3 regions of the Roseateles cavernae genome follow, and region 3 is predicted to be linked to each of the others. Evidence: predicted binding sites of a transcription regulator. Region 3 holds the regulator's gene; each other region holds the start of a gene.
What was found. The regulator FNR, encoded in region 3, switches genes on or off when oxygen is low (the NO sensors DNR and NnrR bind a similar motif). The targets are predictions, from matches to a motif close to TTGATNNNNATCAA.
Positions count from the first base shown of each region.

Region 1: a site for FNR is predicted at 2,427-2,440, ahead of ABGI63_RS06270 (hemerythrin domain-containing protein). Genes of this name have one in related genera too.
Region 2: a site for FNR is predicted at 4,442-4,455, ahead of ABGI63_RS20025 (ribonucleotide reductase subunit alpha). Genes of this name have one in related genera too.

Region 1 covers NZ_JBDPLH010000001.1:1,317,319-1,323,065, reverse strand. The annotation lists gene gap (type I glyceraldehyde-3-phosphate dehydrogenase) at 1-243, opposite strand, end outside; gene tkt (transketolase) at 315-2,363, opposite strand; gene ABGI63_RS06270 (hemerythrin domain-containing protein) at 2,494-3,078, shown strand; gene murU (N-acetylmuramate alpha-1-phosphate uridylyltransferase MurU) at 3,110-3,793, shown strand; gene ABGI63_RS06260 (GGDEF domain-containing protein) at 3,806-4,933, shown strand; gene ABGI63_RS06255 (potassium channel beta subunit family protein) at 4,944-5,747, opposite strand, start outside.
Region 2 covers NZ_JBDPLH010000009.1:10,961-16,707, reverse strand. The annotation lists gene ABGI63_RS20060 (nitric-oxide reductase large subunit) at 1-482, shown strand, start outside; gene ABGI63_RS20055 (Rrf2 family transcriptional regulator) at 492-956, shown strand; gene ABGI63_RS20050 (metal-sulfur cluster assembly factor) at 953-1,282, shown strand; gene ABGI63_RS20045 (DUF8744 domain-containing protein) at 1,279-2,385, shown strand; gene ABGI63_RS20040 (NnrS family protein) at 2,385-3,584, shown strand; gene ABGI63_RS20035 (SirB2 family protein) at 3,595-3,987, shown strand; gene ABGI63_RS20030 (putative zinc-binding protein) at 3,947-4,390, opposite strand; gene ABGI63_RS20025 (ribonucleotide reductase subunit alpha) at 4,491-4,898, shown strand; gene ABGI63_RS20020 (ribonucleoside triphosphate reductase) at 5,012-5,747, shown strand, end outside.
Region 3 covers NZ_JBDPLH010000012.1:49,164-54,910, reverse strand. The annotation lists gene hemN (oxygen-independent coproporphyrinogen III oxidase) at 1-1,181, opposite strand, end outside; gene fnr (fumarate/nitrate reduction transcriptional regulator Fnr) at 1,361-2,095, shown strand; gene ABGI63_RS23025 (hypothetical protein) at 2,097-2,339, opposite strand; gene ABGI63_RS23020 (hypothetical protein) at 2,339-2,590, opposite strand; gene ccoG (cytochrome c oxidase accessory protein CcoG) at 2,618-4,072, opposite strand; gene ccoP (cytochrome-c oxidase, cbb3-type subunit III) at 4,091-5,011, opposite strand; gene ABGI63_RS23005 (cbb3-type cytochrome oxidase subunit 3) at 5,001-5,162, opposite strand; gene ccoO (cytochrome-c oxidase, cbb3-type subunit II) at 5,175-5,747, opposite strand, start outside.

The DNA.
Region 1 (5,747 bases), on a different contig from region 3:
GGGATCACGCTCCTGCGTCAGGCGGATCTTCTTGCCGTTGACGACCAGGGTGTTGCCGTCGACCGCGACCTCGCCGTCGAACTTGCCATGCACGCTGTCGTACTTCAGCATGTAGGCCAGATAGTCGGGCTCCAGCAGGTCGTTGATGCCGACGACTTCAATGTCCTTGAAGTTGGCGATGGCGGCACGGAACACCATGCGGCCGATGCGGCCGAAGCCGTTGATACCGATCTTGATCGTCATAGAGGTCTCCTAAGTCAGAAAAGCAAAATCCATGAAAAAGGGGCGCCACGCACCCCTTCGAACTCAAACCATCACTTCTTCGTCTTCAAACGGGCCAGGCCCAGTGCCACCTTGACCGTGTCCACCACATTCTCGGGCGTGAAGCCGAAATGCTTGAACAGCACCGGTGCCGGGGCCGACTCGCCGTAGCTGTCGATGCCGACGACGGCAGCGACGCCGTACTTCCACCAGCCATCGCTGACACCCATTTCCACCGCGACGCGCGGCAGGCCTTCGGGCAGCACGGCCTTCTTGTACTTGGCGTCCTGGCGGTCGAACACCGTGGTCGAGGGCATCGAGACCACGCGCACCGCGATGCCCTCGGCGGCCAGCGAGGCCTGGGCATGCAGGGCCAGCTGCACCTCGGAGCCGGTGGCGATGATCACGCCCTGGGCCTTCTTCTTCAGGCCCACCTCGGCCGGCTCGCTCAGGACATAGCCACCCTTGCTGATCTCGTCCAGATTGGCCTTGGGCGCATAGGGCAGGTTCTGACGGCTCAGCGCCAGCACGCTGGGGCGGGTGGCATTGCCGATGGCCATGGTCCAGGCCACAGCGGTCTCGGTGGTGTCGGCCGGGCGCCAGACATCCAGGCCTGGGATCAGGCGCAGCGAGGCCACATGCTCGATGCTCTGGTGGGTCGGACCGTCCTCGCCCAGGCCGATCGAGTCGTGCGTGAACACATGGATGACGCGCTGCTTCATCAGCGCGGCCATGCGGATCGCGTTGCGGCTGTAGTCGCTGAAGGTCAGGAAGGTGCCGCCATAAGGGATGTAGCCGCCATGCAGCGCGATGCCGTTCATGATGGCGGCCATGCCGAACTCGCGCACGCCGTAATTGATGTGGCGACCGCCGTTGGCGCTGCCGTCGGCTTCCAGGCGGAAGGCCGGCGTGCTCTTGGTATTGGTCAGGTTGGAGCCGGTCAGATCGGCCGAGCCGCCCAGCAGTTCGGGCACGGCGGCGGTGAAGGCCTCCAGTGCCAGCTGGCTCGCCTTGCGGCTGGCGACGGTCTCGCCCTTGGTGTGGGCGGCCACCACCGCGTCCACCGCGGTCTGCGCGAAGTTGGCCGGCAGCACGCCGGCCATGCGGCGCTGGAACTCGGCGGCCAGCTCGGGGTGGGCCGTGGCATAGGCGTCGAAACGCTCGTCCCAGGCCTGCTCCAGCGCGGTGCCCTTGGCCTTGGCGTCCCAGTCGGCATAGACCTCGGCCGGCACGACGAAGGGCTCGTGGGTCCAGCCCAGCGCCTCGCGGGTCAGCTTGATCTCGTCGCCGCCCAGCGGCTCGCCATGGGCCTTGGCGGTGTTGGCACGGTTCGGGCTGCCCTTGCCGATATGGGTCTTCGCGATGATCAGCGAGGGCATGTCGGTGCTCATCTTGGCCAGCGCGATCGCGGCGTCAACCGCATCGACATCATGGCCGTCGACCGGGCCGATCACGTTCCAGCCATAGGCCTCGAACCGCTGGGCGGTGTTGTCGATGAACCAGGGAGCGACCTGGCCGTCGATCGAGATGCCGTTGTCGTCATAGATCGCGATCAGCTTGTTCAGCTTCCAGGCGCCGGCCAGCGCGCAGGCCTCGTGGCTGATGCCCTCCATCAGGCAGCCGTCGCCCAGGAAGGCGTAGGTGTGGTGGTCCACCACCGCATGGCCGTCGCGGTTGAATTCCTTGGCCAGCATCTTCTCGGCCAGCGCCAGGCCCACGGCATTGGTGATGCCCTGGCCCAGCGGGCCGGTGGTGGTCTCGACACCGGGGGTGATGCCCACCTCGGGATGGCCCGGGGTCTTGCTGTGCAGCTGGCGGAAGGCCTTCAGCTCGGCCATCGGCAGCTCGTAGCCCGTCAGGTGCAGCAGCGCATAGATCAGCATCGAGCCGTGGCCATTGCTCAGCACGAAGCGGTCGCGGTCGGCCCATTGCGGGTTGGCCGGGTTGTGGCGCAAATGGCGGCCCCACAGCGCGACGGCGATATCGGCCATGCCCATCGGTGCGCCGGGGTGGCCCGAGTTGGCTTGCTGCACGGCGTCCATGGCCAGTGCGCGAATGGCGTTGGCCATCAAAGTGGGGTTGCTTGCAGCGGTTTGAGCCATGGTGGATGCGGGCGGAGTTGCGGGTAAACACGGGATTTTACTTGGCCGCCGGCCCACCCCGGCTTGACCCAGAGCAAGACCTCGCGGCGCCCGAGCTGGCACGCTGCACCATGCACTGCCGGAGACACCGATGACCGCACTGACGCTTCGCATCATCCGCGACGAACACCATGCGCTGGCCGCGATGCTGCGCACGATACCGCTGCTGCTGGCCCAGCACCGCCAGCAGGGCAGCCGGCCCGATTTCGACGCGCTGCGCGCGATGCTGTTCTATGTCGACGAGTTCCCCGAGCGCCTGCACCACCCGAAGGAAACCGAGCTGCTGTTTCCGAAGCTGCGGGCGCGGGCGCCGCAGTCGCGCGAGCTGCTGGACCGGCTCGACGCCGACCATGGCCGCGGCGAGCGCGCGGTGCGCGAGCTGCAGCACCGGCTGCTGGCCTTCGAGCTGCTCGGCGAGCCGCGCCGCGCCGCCTTCGAGCAGGCCGCCCAGCGCTATGTCGACGCCTATCTGCAGCATATGGCGCTGGAGGAGCGCGAGGTGCTGCCGCTGGCCGAGCAGGTGCTCGGCCCCGCAGACTGGGCCGAGCTCGACGAGGCCTTCGCCGGCAACCGCGACCCGCTGACCGGCCATGTGCCGGACGCCGAGTACCAGGCCTTGTTCTCCCGCATCCTGAACCTGGTGCCCGCGCCGCTGGGCTTGGGCCCGCCGGACTGACCCCCGGCGGCGCACCCTACACTCCCGCCCCATGCGAGCCATCATCCTCGCGGCCGGGCGCGGCGAGCGCATGCGGCCGCTGACCGACACCACCCCGAAGCCGCTGCTGAACGTGCGCGGCAAGCCGCTGATCGTCTGGCATATCGAGGCCCTGGCCGCCGCCGGCGTGCGCGATATCGTGATCAACACGGCCTGGCTGGCCGAGCAGTTCCCGGCCACGCTGGGCGACGGCCGCGCCTGGGGCCTGCGTCTGCACTACTCGGTCGAGGCGCAGGCGTTGGAGACCGCCGGCGGCATCGCCCAGGCCCTGCCGCTGCTGACGGCCGATGGCGACGCGGCCTTCTGGGTGGTTTCGGCCGATGTCTTTCTGCCGGCGTTCCGCTTCGACGCCGATCAGGCCCGGCGCTTCGCCGACGGCCCGCGGCTGGCCCATCTGTGGATGGTGGCCAACAGCCCGCACCACCCCGACGGGGATTTCGCGATCAGCGCCGAGGGCCTGGCGGCCACCGCAGGCGGGCCGCGCCACACCTGGTCCTGCATCGGCCTGTACCGCGCCGAGATGTTCACCGGCATCACCCCGGGCACGCGCGCGCGGCTGCGGCCCTATCTGGACGCCGGCATCGCCGCCGGCCGCATCGGCGCCGAGTTCTACGCCGGGCCCTGGGCCGATGTGGGCACGGCGGCGCGGCTGGACGCCCTCAACCGCAGCGCCTGAGCCGCGCCGGCCATGGACGTCCGCACCCTCTTCCTGGCGCAGACCTGCGCACTGCTGGCCAGCGCCGCGATGCTGTGGATCGCGCGCGGCGAGGCCGACCGGCGCAACGGCCTGCGCCTGTGGATGCTGGCTGTCGCCGGCCAGGGCCTGGCCTATGCGCTGCTGTCCAACGCCGGCCGCCTGCCCAGCCTGCTGAGCGCCGGCCTGGGCAATGCGCTGGGCGCCGTCAGCGTGGCGCTGTTCCATGCGGCGATCCGTCAGTTCCTGGGCCAGGCCATGCACCGCAGCGGGCTGGTGCTGATGGCCTCGATGGTGCTGGCGGTGACGGCGGTGGCGCTGACGGCCGGTGCCGACTACGCGCAATCCACCATCTTCAACGGCTTCGCCTACGGCCTGGTGCAGCTGCTCAATGCCTGGCTGCTGTGGCGCAGCCCGGCGCCGACCCTGCGAGGGGTGCAGCGGGTGGTCGCGAGCTTCTACCTCTTGATGGGCCTGCTGCTGCCGCTGCGCGCCGCCGCGCTGCTGCTCCAGCAGGGCCAGGGACGCGACTATCTGAACGTGCCCGCCGACTGGCAGGCGCCGCTGTTCCTGTTCGGCTTTCTGTTCATCATCGTGACCACACTGGGCTTTCTGCAGATGTGCAAGATGCAGGCCGAGGCCGAGGTGCGGCAGCAAGCCCATAGCGACGGGCTGACCGGCCTGCCCAACCGGCGGGCCCTCGACGAGGCCGTGGCCGCCGCGATCACGCGGACCCGGCCCTTTGCCCTGCTGCTGGTCGATCTGGATCATTTCAAGGCCATCAACGACGGTTTCGGCCACCATGCCGGCGACGCCGCGCTGGCCGACTTCGCCGCAGGCCTGCGCGCCAGCCTAGCCGCTGGCGAGCAGGGCTTCCGCTGGGGCGGCGAGGAGTTCTGCCTGCTGCTGCCGGCCGGCGATGACGGCGCGGCACTGGCGCGGGCACGGCAGCTGCACCAGCAGATCGCACGGCCGCCCCGGGGCGAGCTGCCGGCGCTGCGCTGCAGCCTGGGGCTGACGCTGTGGCAGCCGGGCGACTCGGCCGACACCCTGTTCAGACGCGCCGACCGGGCGCTCTACCGCGCCAAGTCGCTGGGCCGCAACCGGGTCGAGCTGGGCTGAGGCCGGCGGCCTATTTGGCCAGCGGCTTGGCGATCGTGTCGATGCGGGCCAGCAGCTCGGGCGTCAGCTTGGGCGTGACCGCCAGCGCGCCGAGATTGTCCTGCAGCTGGCTGAGCTTGCTGGCGCCCAGGATCACGGTGGAGACGCGCGGGTTCTTGTTGACCCAGGCCAGCGCCAGCTGGGCCATGGTGCAGCCGAGCTCGGCGGCAATGCCTTCCAGTGCGGCCACGGCCTGGTTTTTCGCCGGGTCCTGCAGCTGCTCGCGCAGCCAGGCCATGCTGTCCAGCGAGCCGCGGCTGCCCTCCGGGATGCCGTTCTTGTACTTGCCGGTCAGCAGGCCCGAGGCCAGCGGGCTCCAGGTCGTCAGGCCCAGGCCGATGTCCTCGTACAGGCGGGCGTACTCGGTCTCGACACGCTGGCGGTGGAACAGATGGTATTGCGGCTGCTCCACCACCGGCTTGTGCAGATGGTGGCGCTCGGCGATCTCGTAGGCGGCGCGGATCTCGTCGGCGCTCCATTCGCTGGTACCCCAGTACAGCGCCTTGCCCTGCTTGATGATGTCGCTCATCGCCCAGACCGTTTCCTCGATCGGCGTCAGCGGGTCGGGGCGGTGGCAGTAGACCAGGTCGACGAAGTCCAGCTGCAGGCGCGCCAGCGAGCCGTCGATGGCCTGCATCAGGTATTTGCGGTTCAGCGTGTCCTGGCGGTTCGGCAGGCGCGGCTCGCCGGCCGGCGCGCGCTCCATGCCCCAGAAGAACTTGGTCGAGACCAGATAGTTCAGCCGCGGCCATTTCAGCGCCTTCAGCGCCGCGCC
Region 2 (5,747 bases), on a different contig from region 3:
GGAACACCGTCGGCGCCGGCGTGCTGGGCTTCGCGATCAACCCGCCCGCCTCGCTGTACTACGTGCAGGGGCTGAACATGACGGCGGCCCACGGCCATGCGGCGCTGTTCGGCGTCTACGGCATGCTGGGCATCGGCCTGATGCTGTTCTGCCTGCGCGGCCTGTATGCGCGCCATCTGCATGCCGACCACCTGCTCAAGCCCGCCTTCTGGGGCCTGAACCTCGGGCTGGCGATGATGGTCTTCCTGTCGCTGCTGCCGGCCGGCATCTACCAGGCCTGGGCCAGCGTCAGCCGCGGCCTGTGGTACGCCCGCTCGCCGGAGATCATCCACTCGCCGGTGATGGAGGCCCTGGTCTGGCTGCGCGTGCCGGGTGACCTCGTGTTTGCGGCCGGCGCGCTTATGCTGGCGGCCTATGCCATGCGCTTGCTGCGCCGGCCGCCCCCCGAGCCGGTGCACCGTGCCGCACCGAGCCTGAACTGACCGTCCGCCATGAAACTCACCAGCTTCACCGACTACGCCCTGCGCGTGCTGATCTTCCTGGCCGCCCGGCCGGGCCGGCGCGCCACCATTGCCGAGATCGCCGCCAGCTTCGCGATCTCCGAGAACCACCTGACCAAGGTCGTGCATTTTCTCGGCAAGACCGGCTGGCTGGCCAATGTGCGCGGCAAGGGCGGCGGGCTGGAGCTGGGGCTGGCGCCCGAGCTGATCGGCGTCGGCGCCGTCGTGCGCCTGACCGAGGGCGCGGCCTTGCCCGCCGAGTGTTTCAGCGCCGAGGGCGGGCATTGCGCCATCACGCCGATCTGCAAGCTGCGCGACGTGATGGGCGAGGCGGTCGATGCCTTCTACAAGGTGCTGGACCGCTACACGCTGGCCGACCTGGTGCACAACCGCCAGGCCCTGGCGCGGATGCTGTTCATCGAGCCCGCCGCGCGCACCGCGCGTCCGTCGTCATGAACACGCCCTTCCCCTACAGCGGCCCGGAGGATCTGCGCCAGCCCCTCATCGACGCGCTGAGCCGCGTGGTCGACCCGGAGGTGGCGATGAGCATCGTCGATGTGGGCCTGATCTACGGCGTCGAGGTCGGCGCCGACAAGGTCCATGTGCGTCTGACAATGACCTCGGCGGCCTGCCCGGTGGCCGACGTCATCATCGACGAGGTCGAGGCCGAGCTGGACCGGGTGGTGCCGGCCGCGCTGGCCATCGAGGTCGAACTGGTCTGGGAGCCGCCATGGAGTACCGATCGCATGAGCGAACGGGCCAAGCGCTTCATGCGCTGGTGAGACCGCGCCGCGCGCTCCATCCTGCGGCATCCGCCCGGCTGGCGCGGCCGCTGCTGCTGGCCCTGATGGCGTTGTCGCTGCTGGGCGGCGTGGGCGGGGGCCTGCTGCGCGCCGGCCTGCCGCTGAGCGATGCCCTCTGGCTGAGCCACGCCGGCCTCGAGCACGCGGCGCTGATGAGCGGCGGTTTCCTGGGGACCGTGATCGCGATCGAGCGGGCGGTGGCGCTGCGCCACCGCGCCGCCTTCATCGGGCCGTTCATGTCCGGCCTGGCCGGCCTGTGCTGGCTGCTGGGCTACGGCGCCGCCGCTGCGGGGCTGGCTGCGCTGGCGGCGCTGGCCTTCGTCGCGGTCAACCTCGTCGTCGTGCGGCGCCAACCGGCCGCGCACACCGCGCTGCTGCTGCTCGGCGCGCTGGCCTGGCTGGCCGGCAATGCCTTGTTTGCGGCCGGCATCGCGGCCGACGCCGTGCTGCGCTGCTGGTTCGCCTTCCTGGTGCTGACCATCGCGGCCGAGCGCCTGGAGATGACGCGGCTGATGCGCCGCCGGCCCGGCGCCGAGGCCTCGCTGTATCTGGTCCTCGCCGCCCTGCTGCTGGGCGCGGCGCTGTCAGCGCTGCTCTATGGCGCCGCCCTGGCGATGCTGGCCCTGTGGCTGCTGTTGTTCGACATCGCCCGCCGCACGGTCTTCGCCCAGGGCCTGAGCCGCTATATGGCGGTCTGCCTGCTCGGCGGCTATGTCTGGCTGGCGCTGGCCGGCCTGGCCTGGGCCGCCACGGCGCTGGGCTTTCACACGGCCCGCGACACCGCCCTGCATGCGCTGGGGCTGGGTTTCATCGTCAGCATGATGATGGGCCATGCGCCGGTGATCCTGCCGGCCGTGGCCCGCATCAAGCTGCAGTTCGGACCGGCCTTCTACCTGCCGCTGGCGCTTCTGCATCTGTCCCTGCTGCTGCGGCTGGGCGGTGGCTTCGTGAACGACTCGCTGCGTGCCTGGGGAGCCGGCCTGAATGCCGGCGCCCTCGCACTGTTTGCCCTGACCCTGATCGGCGCCGCGTTCGCGTGGCGCCGCCGCCATGGCGCCACCGGCGCAAGAAAGTTGCCATGATGGCTGCGTCATTCATCAAGATCGAGGAACCCCCACGCCCGGCGGCTGCACCGGCCTTCGCGCTCTGGCAGCTCGGCTTCCGCCCCTTCTACCTGCTGGCCAGCGGCTTCGCCGCGCTGTCGATCGCGCTGTGGGCGCTGCAGTTCGCCGGCCTGCTGGGATCGCAGGCCTATCTGCAGGGGCCGCTATGGCATGCGCACGAGATGCTGTTCGGTTTCACCCTGGCCGTGCTGGTGGGCTTTCTGTTCACCGCCGGCCGCAACTGGAGCAATCGCCCGACACCCACCGGTGCCGCGCTGGCCGCACTGGCGGGGCTGTGGCTGGCCGGCCGCGTGCTGGTGCTGACGCCCTGGGGCTGGGCGGCAGCCCTGGTCAATATCGCCTTCCCGCTGCTGGCCACGATCGCGCTGGCCCTGCCCTTCATCGCCGCCCGCAACCACCGCAACTACTTCTTCATCGGCCTGCTGGCGCTGCTGACTCTGGCCCAGGCCGGCGTGCACCTGAGCCAGCTGGGCCTGCTGCAGCTGCCCGGCTGGGTCGGCATCCAGCTGGGGCTCGATGTCGTGCTCTTCATCATGGCGGTGATGGCCGGCCGCGTGATCCCGATGTTCACCAACAACGGCGTGCCCGGCGCCAATGCGACGCGCCGGCCCTGGCTGGAACAGGCCGCGCTGGGCGGCACGCTGGCGCTGCTGGCCGGCGATGGGCTGGGGCTGGGCGGCCTGCCGCTGGCCCTGCTGGCCGGCGTCTGCTCGGCCGCCCATCTGGCGCGCTGGCTGCTGTGGCAGCCGCTGAAGACGCTGCGCACGCCGCTGGTCTGGGTGCTGCATCTGGCCTATCTGTGGATCCCGCTGCACCTGCTGCTGCGCGGCCTGGCGGCGCTGGGCCTGCTGGCCCCGACGCTGGCGACCCACGCGCTGACCCTGGGCGCCATCGGCGGGCTGGTCATCGGCATGATGACGCGCACCGCGCTGGGCCACACCGGCCGGCTGCTGCGGGCCAGCCGGGGCGATGTGGCGAGCTACGCGCTGGTCGCGGCCGCCGCCGTGGTGCGCGTCGGCTGGCCGCTGCTAGCGCCGGCGCAGACCGTCCACGCGGTGCTGCTGTCGGCCGCGCTGTGGTCGGCCGGCTTCGCTCTCTACGCGCTGCGCTACTGGCCGATCCTGACGCGCGCCCGCCTCGATGGCCGGCCGGGCTGAGAATCCGGCCATGGACTATCTGACGATCAAGACCCTGCACCAGGGCGCCGTGCTGCTCTCGGTCAGCGGCTTCTTCGCGCGCGGCCTCGGGTCCTTGCTGGGCGCTGCCTGGGTCGGCAGCCGGCCGGCCAGGACCTTGCCCCATCTGGTCGACTCGGTGCTGCTGCTGTCGGCGCTCGCGCTGGCCTGGATGCTGCGGCTATCGCCGCTCGAGGCGCCCTGGCTGCTGGCCAAGCTCCTCGGCCTGCTGCTCTATATCGCGCTGGGCATGCTGGCGCTGAAACCCGGCCGGCCACTGGCGCTGCGCGCGGCCGCCTGGCTCGCAGCGCTGGCAACCGTCGGCTGGATCGCCTCGGTGGCGATCAGCAAGAACCCGCTGGGCTGGTGGATCTACCTGGGATAGGCGCGTCACGCAGCGCCTGCACCTGCTCGACCAGCACCGGATAGATCTGCTCCGCCTGTGCAGTGTCGAAATCGGCGTGATAGCGCTTGGCGACGCCCGACGATGCCAGCAGCAGATGCCAGGTCGGCGCGACACTGCGCTCGGCCAGACACTGCTTGGCGCAGGCCAGCGCGCAGCCATCAATGGCAATGATGGGCCTGCCCTCGGCAGCCGCGTCGCGGGCACGGCGCACCAAGCTGCGCACATTGCCGCCGACACCGGAAATGCAGGACATCTCGGCTTCGCCCTCGCGGTCCAGGCGCAGAGCCAGATAGTTGGCCAGCTGGGCCGCACTGGAGCAGCCCGAGCAGGAATACACCAGGGGCAGTGGGCGCCTGGCGGGGACGGGTGTGCTGCTTGTCATCCAAACCTTCCGCAGTTTTTGATATTGGCGCAGCGAATCCGCGATGCTGTCTTGATCCAGAGCAAACCCTCTGGACGCGACAGGCGCGACGCTTGCGCCCATGACAAGCGACACACCCTTCGAGCTGCTCCTGCGCGGCGCCACCCTCCAGGCCGAGCCCCAGCGACTGCTCTTCGTCTTCACGACGGCCGAACTGCCCGAGGACCCCAGTCCTGAGCAGCGTGAGCGTTTTGCCAGCGGCCAGGGCGGCACGCTCTCACCACGGGTCTGCGTGGACAAGTCGCCTGCAGAGCTCGGCAGCTTCGAGGCCTTGCGTGCCGAGTCCGCCAAGGCCGGGCCACCCTGGCAGGTCGTCTTCATCGCCGCCCTGTCCGGCCAGGGCGGCAAGCCGGCGACCGAGGCCCGCATCGAGCAGGCGCTGCGCACCATGGTCGAGCGCATCCGCAGCGGCCAGCTTGAGGGGTTGCTGGCACTGGACGTCGAAGGCCGCCCGCTGAGTTTCGGCTGACCCCGCCGTGGCGCCTGCGGCGCCAGGTCGAGTCGGGAGTTTGCGTCAGCGCAAATCCACATTTAGTGTTTGAAGGATAGGCTGCACACCATATCTAGTGTTCAGAACCATCCATGTCAAACATCCATGCCAGCCTTCCCGCCCAGGTTCTCAAGCGTGATGGGCGCCACGCGGCCTTCGACGCCCAGAAGATCGCGCTGGCACTGCAACGCGCCGGCATTGCCAGCGGCGAGTACGGCGCCGACGAACAGGCCTTGTTGTGCGCCAGCGTGCTGAAGGTGCTGGCGCACCGCTTCCACGGTCAGGCACCCGGCGTCGAGCAGATCCAGGACATCGTCGAGCAGACCTTGATCGCGTCCAATCATCTGAAGACCGCGCGCGCCTACATCGTCTACCGCGAGCAGCACGCGCGGCTGCGTGAGGATCGCAAGACCCTGGTGGATGTCGAGCGCTCGATCAACGAGTACCTGAATCGCGACGACTGGCGCGTCAACGCCAATGCCAACCAGGGCTATTCGCTGGGCGGCCTGATCCTCAATGTGTCCGGCAAGATGACGGCCAACTACTGGCTCTCGCATGTCTATGCACCCGAGATCGGCCAGGCCCATCGAGACGGCGACCTGCACATCCACGATCTCGACATGCTCAGCGGCTACTGCGCCGGCTGGTCGCTGCGCACGCTCTTGCACGAAGGCCTGAACGGCGTGCCGGGCAAGGTCGAGGCCGGCCCCCCCAAACACATGAGCTCGGCGGTCGGCCAGATCGTCAATTTCCTCGGCACCTTGCAGAACGAGTGGGCCGGTGCGCAGGCCTTCTCTTCCTTCGATACCTATATGGCGCCCTTTGTGC
Region 3 (5,747 bases):
CGGCCCTGGCACATCAGCGCCATGATCATCGCGCGGCGCAGCAGGTCGTCGCGCGTCAGCGCCAGGCCGCGCACCACCGGCAACTGGCCCTGGCGCAGCGCGTCGTAGTACTCGGGCAAGGTCTTGGCGTTCTGGCTGTAGGTGGCACCGACCCGGCCGATGGCCGAGACGCCCAGCCCGATCAGGTCGCAGTCGGCCTGGGTGCTGTAGCCCTGGAAATTGCGGTGCAGGCGCCCCTGGCGCTTGGCCACCGCCAGCGAGTCGGTCGGCAAGGCGAAATGATCCATGCCGATATAGCTGTAGCCCTGGGCAATGAAACCGCTGATCGCCCCCGAGAGCATGTGCAGCTTGTCGGCGGCCGGCGGCAACTGGGTGATGTCGATGCGGCGCTGCGGCTTGAAGCGCTGCGGCAGATGGGCATAGCCGTAGAGCGCGATGCGGTCGGGCCGCAGCGCCGCGACCTGGGCGACGGTGCGGGCAAAAGACTCGGGGGTCTGCAGCGGCAGGCCGTAGATCAGGTCGACATTGGTCGACTCGAAGCCCAGCGCGCGGGCCTGGCTCATCAGGCTGGCCACGCTGTCAAAGCTCTGGATGCGGTGCACCGCCTTCTGCACCTCGGCATCGAAGTCCTGCACGCCGAAGCTCAGCCGGTTGAAGCCCAGGCTGCGCAGATGCGTCAGGCGCTGCTCGGTGACGGTGCGCGGGTCGACTTCGATCGAGATCTCGGCGCCGGCCGCCAGCTTGAAGCGGCTGCGCAGGTCCAGCATCAGCTGGCTCAGCTCGGCATCGCTCAGAAAGGTCGGCGAGCCGCCCCCCAGATGCAGCTGCGACACGGTCTGTGCACGGCCCAGATGGGCCAGTGTCAGGTCCATCTCGGTGTTCAGGGCCTGCAGATACTCGCCGGCGCGCTCATGGTGGCGGGTGATGACCTTGTTGCAGGCGCAGTAGTAGCAGACCGATTCGCAGAACGGCACATGCACATAGACCGACAGCGGCGTGCCGCCGCCGACCAGCGAGCCGCTGGCGCGCTGGGCCAACGCCTGTTCGTACTGGGCCACCGTGAAGGCCTCGACGAAACGGTCGGCGGTCGGGTAGGAGGTGTAGCGCGGGCCGGCCACGTCGTAGCGACGCAGCAGTTCTTCGCTGATTCCGAGAGCTGTGGCGGTGGTGCTGTTTGGCATGTCCGCCACTGTGCCAAGCCTAGCTGGCGGGCAATTGACCTGCATCAAGCTTGCTGCGTATGGCCCCGACAACAATCACGGCAACCTTGAGGAACATCATGCTGACACCCCTCCACTCTTCGCCCAAGCCGGACACTGGCACGGAAGGCGGCGGCCCCGGACAGACCATAATGCGCGGCATGAGCACCGCACCCGCCATCAAGATCGAGCCCTTCAAGGTCGCCTGCTCCAGCTGCAATCTGCGCGAGCTGTGCCTGCCGGTGGGCCTGTCCAAGCCCGATCTGGAGCAGCTCGACAGCCTGGTGGCGACGCGCCGTCAGGTCGCGCGCGGCGACACCTTGTTCCGCACCGGCGATGCCTTCCAGTCGCTCTATGCGGTGCGCACCGGCTTCTTCAAGACCTGCGTGTCGTCCGAGGACGGCCGCGACCAGGTCACCGGCTTCCAGATGGCCGGCGAGCTGCTGGGGCTGGACGGCATCAGCAATGACCGCCACAGCTGCGATGCGGTGGCGCTGGAAGACTCCCAGGTCTGCGTGATCCCCTATGAGCAGCTCGAGGAGCTGTCGCGCGAATTCACCGATCTGCAGCACCAGTTCCACAAGATCATGAGCCGCGAGATCGTGCGCGACCATGGCGTGATGCTGCTGCTGGGCAGCATGCGGGCCGAGGAGCGCCTGGCCGCCTTTCTGCTGAACCTGACCCAGCGCCTGCAGGCGCGCGGCTTCTCGGCCTCCAGCCTGGTGCTGCGCATGACGCGCGAGGAAATCGGCAGCTATCTGGGCCTGAAGCTGGAGACCGTGTCGCGCACCTTCTCCAAGTTCCAGGAAGAGGGCCTGCTGGACGTCAAGCAGCGCCAGATCCAGATCCTCGACCAGGCCGGCCTGCAGCGCCTGGTGAACAGCAGCAACTGCTGATTCAGCGCGAAGAAGCCGGCGGCAAGCCGGCCAGCCACAGGCTCAACGCCGAGCTCAGCCCGGTCACGATCCAGAAGCCCAGAAAGCCCAGCGTGTAGATGCTGGTGCTGGACAGTGCGCTGGCCTCGGCCAGCGCGGCCGGATCAAGCAGGCTGAAGACCAGCACCTCCAGCACCCCCGCCATCAGGAACGAGGGCCACAGAATGGCCATGACCAGGCGCGAGCGCCGTGATGGCTCGTCCATCAGCGTCCCCCGGTGGCCGCATGGTTGCGGGCCTTCATCGCCGGGGTCTGCGCCGAACTCGGCGCCGCATCGCTGCCGGCGCTGGCCTGGGCCGGCACCACCTCGATCACCGGGTCCGGGTGGGTGATCGCCAGCGCCAGCGTCACAAAGGAGGCGACCACCACCACGCTGGGGCCGCCGATCACCAGCCACATCATCGATTCGCGCCACCAGGGTCGGTTCGGCGCGCTGCTTGCTTGCGGTTCACTCATATTTGCTCCTGCGGGACGCCGCCACGCTCAGCGCGGCACGACAAAGGTTGACTTCTCGCTCAAGGCGTAGGCGGACTGCTCGTCCGTCCCGGCCTCGCGCTCGATCGCGAAACGGATCTCATGGGCGCCGCTGCCGGCCTGGGCCGCGCTCTGCGGCGGCACCCGCAAGGCCACCGAGACCCAGCGGGCCTCGGCCGGCCCGACCTCCAGCCGCACCGGCTGCGCGGTGGCCAGCCCGGGCAGGCCCTCGGCCGCGATGCGGTAGTGCTGCACGGCCTCGGTGGTGTTCATGATCTGCAGCCGGTAGACGTTCTCGATGAAGCCGTCGTCGACCAGGCGCGCCAGCGCGCCGCGATCACGCACCACATCGACCTTGAAGGGCGCGCGCAGCGCCAGGCTGGCGAACAGGCCGGCGGTGATCAGCAGCAGCACCGCGCCATAGATCAACACCCGCGGCCGGAAGATGCGCAGCAGCCTTTCGCCGCGGCTCAGATGCTGGGACAGGCCGTTCTCGGTGTCGTAGCGGATCAGGCCGCGCGGATAGTTCATCTTGTCCATCACGCTGTCGCAGACATCGATGCAGGCGGCGCAGCCTATGCATTCGTACTGCAGGCCCTTGCGGATGTCGATGCCGGTCGGGCAGACCTGCACGCACAGGGTGCAGTCGATGCACGAGCCCAGGCCCAGCGCGGTCGGATCGGCCTTCTTGCTGCGCGAGCCGCGCGGCTCGCCGCGCTCGGCGTCGTAGCTGATGATCAGCGTGTCCTTGTCGAACATCGCGCTCTGGAAGCGCGCATAAGGACACATGTATTTGCAGACCTGCTCGCGCATATAGCCGGCATTGCCGTAGGTCGCAAAGCCGTAGAACAGGATCCAGAACCATTCCCAGGGGCCCAGGCCCAGGCTCATGACCTCCTGGCTCAACACCTTGATCGGCGTGAAGTAGCCGACAAAGGTGAAGCCGGTCCACAGCCCGATGGCGATCCAGGCCGCCTGCTTGCCGCCCTTGCGCAGCAGTTTCTCGGGGCCCCAGGGCGCGGCGTCGAGCTTGATGCGCTTGGCGCGGTCGCCCTCGAACTTCTGCTCCACCCACATGAAGATCTCGGTATAGACCGTCTGCGGGCAGGCGAAACCGCACCACAGCCGCCCCGCCACCGCGGTGAACAGGAACAGCGCATAGGCCGAGATCAGCAGCAGCCCGGTCAGGTAGATGAAGTCCTGCGGGTAGAGCACCAGGCCGAGGATGTAGAAGCGCCGCGTCTCCAGGTCGAACAGCACCGCCTGGCGGCTGCCCCAGTCCAGCCAGGGCAGGCCGTAGAACAGCAGCTGCGTCGCCCACACCAGCACCCAGCGCCAGGTCGCGAACCAGCCGCTGACGGCACGCGAGTAGATCTTCTGCTGGGCCTGGTAGAGCGACACCATCTCGGTGGCGGCATCGTCGGCCGCCACCAGAGGAATGACCTTGCGCGGGGGGCTGTCCATCGGGGCTTGTGCCGCTGCTTACTTGACTGCCACGGCCGCCGAGGACCGCGACAGGCCCCAGACATAGGCGGCCAGCACGCGGACCTGCTCGGGGCTGAGCCGCTCGCCATGGGCCGGCATCATATTGTTCTTGCCGTTGTTGATGATGGCGACGATGGCGTCCTCACCCCAGCCGTGCAGCCAGATCTTGTCGGTCAGATTGGGGGCACCGAGGGCCTGGTTGCCCTTGCCGTCCATGCCGTGGCAGGCCGCGCAGGCGCCGAACTTGCTGCGCCCCAGCTGGGCCGCGATCGAGTTGTGCGCGCTGCCCGACAGGCTCAGCACATAGTTGGCCACATTGCGCACGTCCTCGGGCTTGCCCAGCGCCGCCGCCATCGGCGGCATCACGCCGTTGCGGCCCTTGCTGATGGTCTCGATCAGGGTCTCGTGCTTGTCACCATACAGCCAGTCGCCATCGGCCAGGTTCGGGAAGCCCTTGCTGCCCTTCGCGTCGGAGCCATGGCAGCCGGCGCAGTTGTTGGCGAACAGGCGCTCGCCGATGCCCATGGCCTGGCCGTTCTTGGCCAGTTCCTCGACCGGCATCGCGTTGAACGGGGCGTAGACCGCCGCCAGCGCGCTGCGCGCCTTGGCCTGCTCGGCCTCGTACTGGCCGGTGCTGCTCCACTTCAAGGTGCCGGCCGCACTGCCCAGGCCCGGGTAGAGGGCCAGATAGATGCCGGAGAACAGCACGGTCAGCACGAACAAGCCCATCCACCAGCGCGGCAGCGGGTTGTTGAGCTCCTTCAGGTCCTCGTCCCAGACATGGCCGGTGCTGTTGTCATTGGCCATCACCTTGCGGCGGCTGGCGACGATCAGCAGGAACAGGCACAGCAGCAGGCCCGCGATCGTGCTCGCGGCCACGAAGATAGACCAGCCGTTGGAGAAGAAATCACTTGTCATTGGGCTCTCCCATCTCGCCTTGCAGCGGCAGCTCGGCGATCTCGTCAAAGGTGCGCTGGTCGCGCTTTCGGCTGTAGACCCAGGCCACGATGGCCAGGAACATCAGCAGCAGCAGCAGGGTCACCGCGCTTCTCAGGGTGTTGATATCCATGCGCCTTCTCCTTTACTTGACGGCGGTGCCCAGCACCTGCAGATAGGCGATCACGGCGTCCATCTCGGTGCGGCCCTTGACGGCCTCGGCCGCGCCGGCAATCTCGGCATCGCTGTACGGTGCGCCGAGCAGGCGCAGCGCCTTCAGCTTGCCCGGCATCTCGGCCGGATCGACCGTCGCGGTGGCCAGCCAGGGGTAGGCCGGCATGTTCGACTCGGGCACCAGATCGCGCGGATTGATCAGGTGGATGCGGTGCCACTCGTCGTTGTATTTGCCACCCACGCGGTGCAGGTCCGGCCCGGTGCGCTTGCTGCCCCACTGGAACGGCCGGTCGTAGACGAACTCGCCGGCGGTCGAGTAGTGGCCGTAGCGCAGCGTCTCGGCACGGAAGGGCCGGATCATCTGCGAGTGGCAGTTGTAGCAGCCCTCGCGCACATAGATGTCGCGGCCGGCCAGCTGCAGCGCGGTATAGGGCTTGAGTCCCGGTGCGGCCTCGGTGGTCGAGCGCTGGAAGAACAGCGGCACGATCTCGACGACGCCACCGACCAGCACGGTCAGCAGCACCAGCACGATCATCAGGAAGTT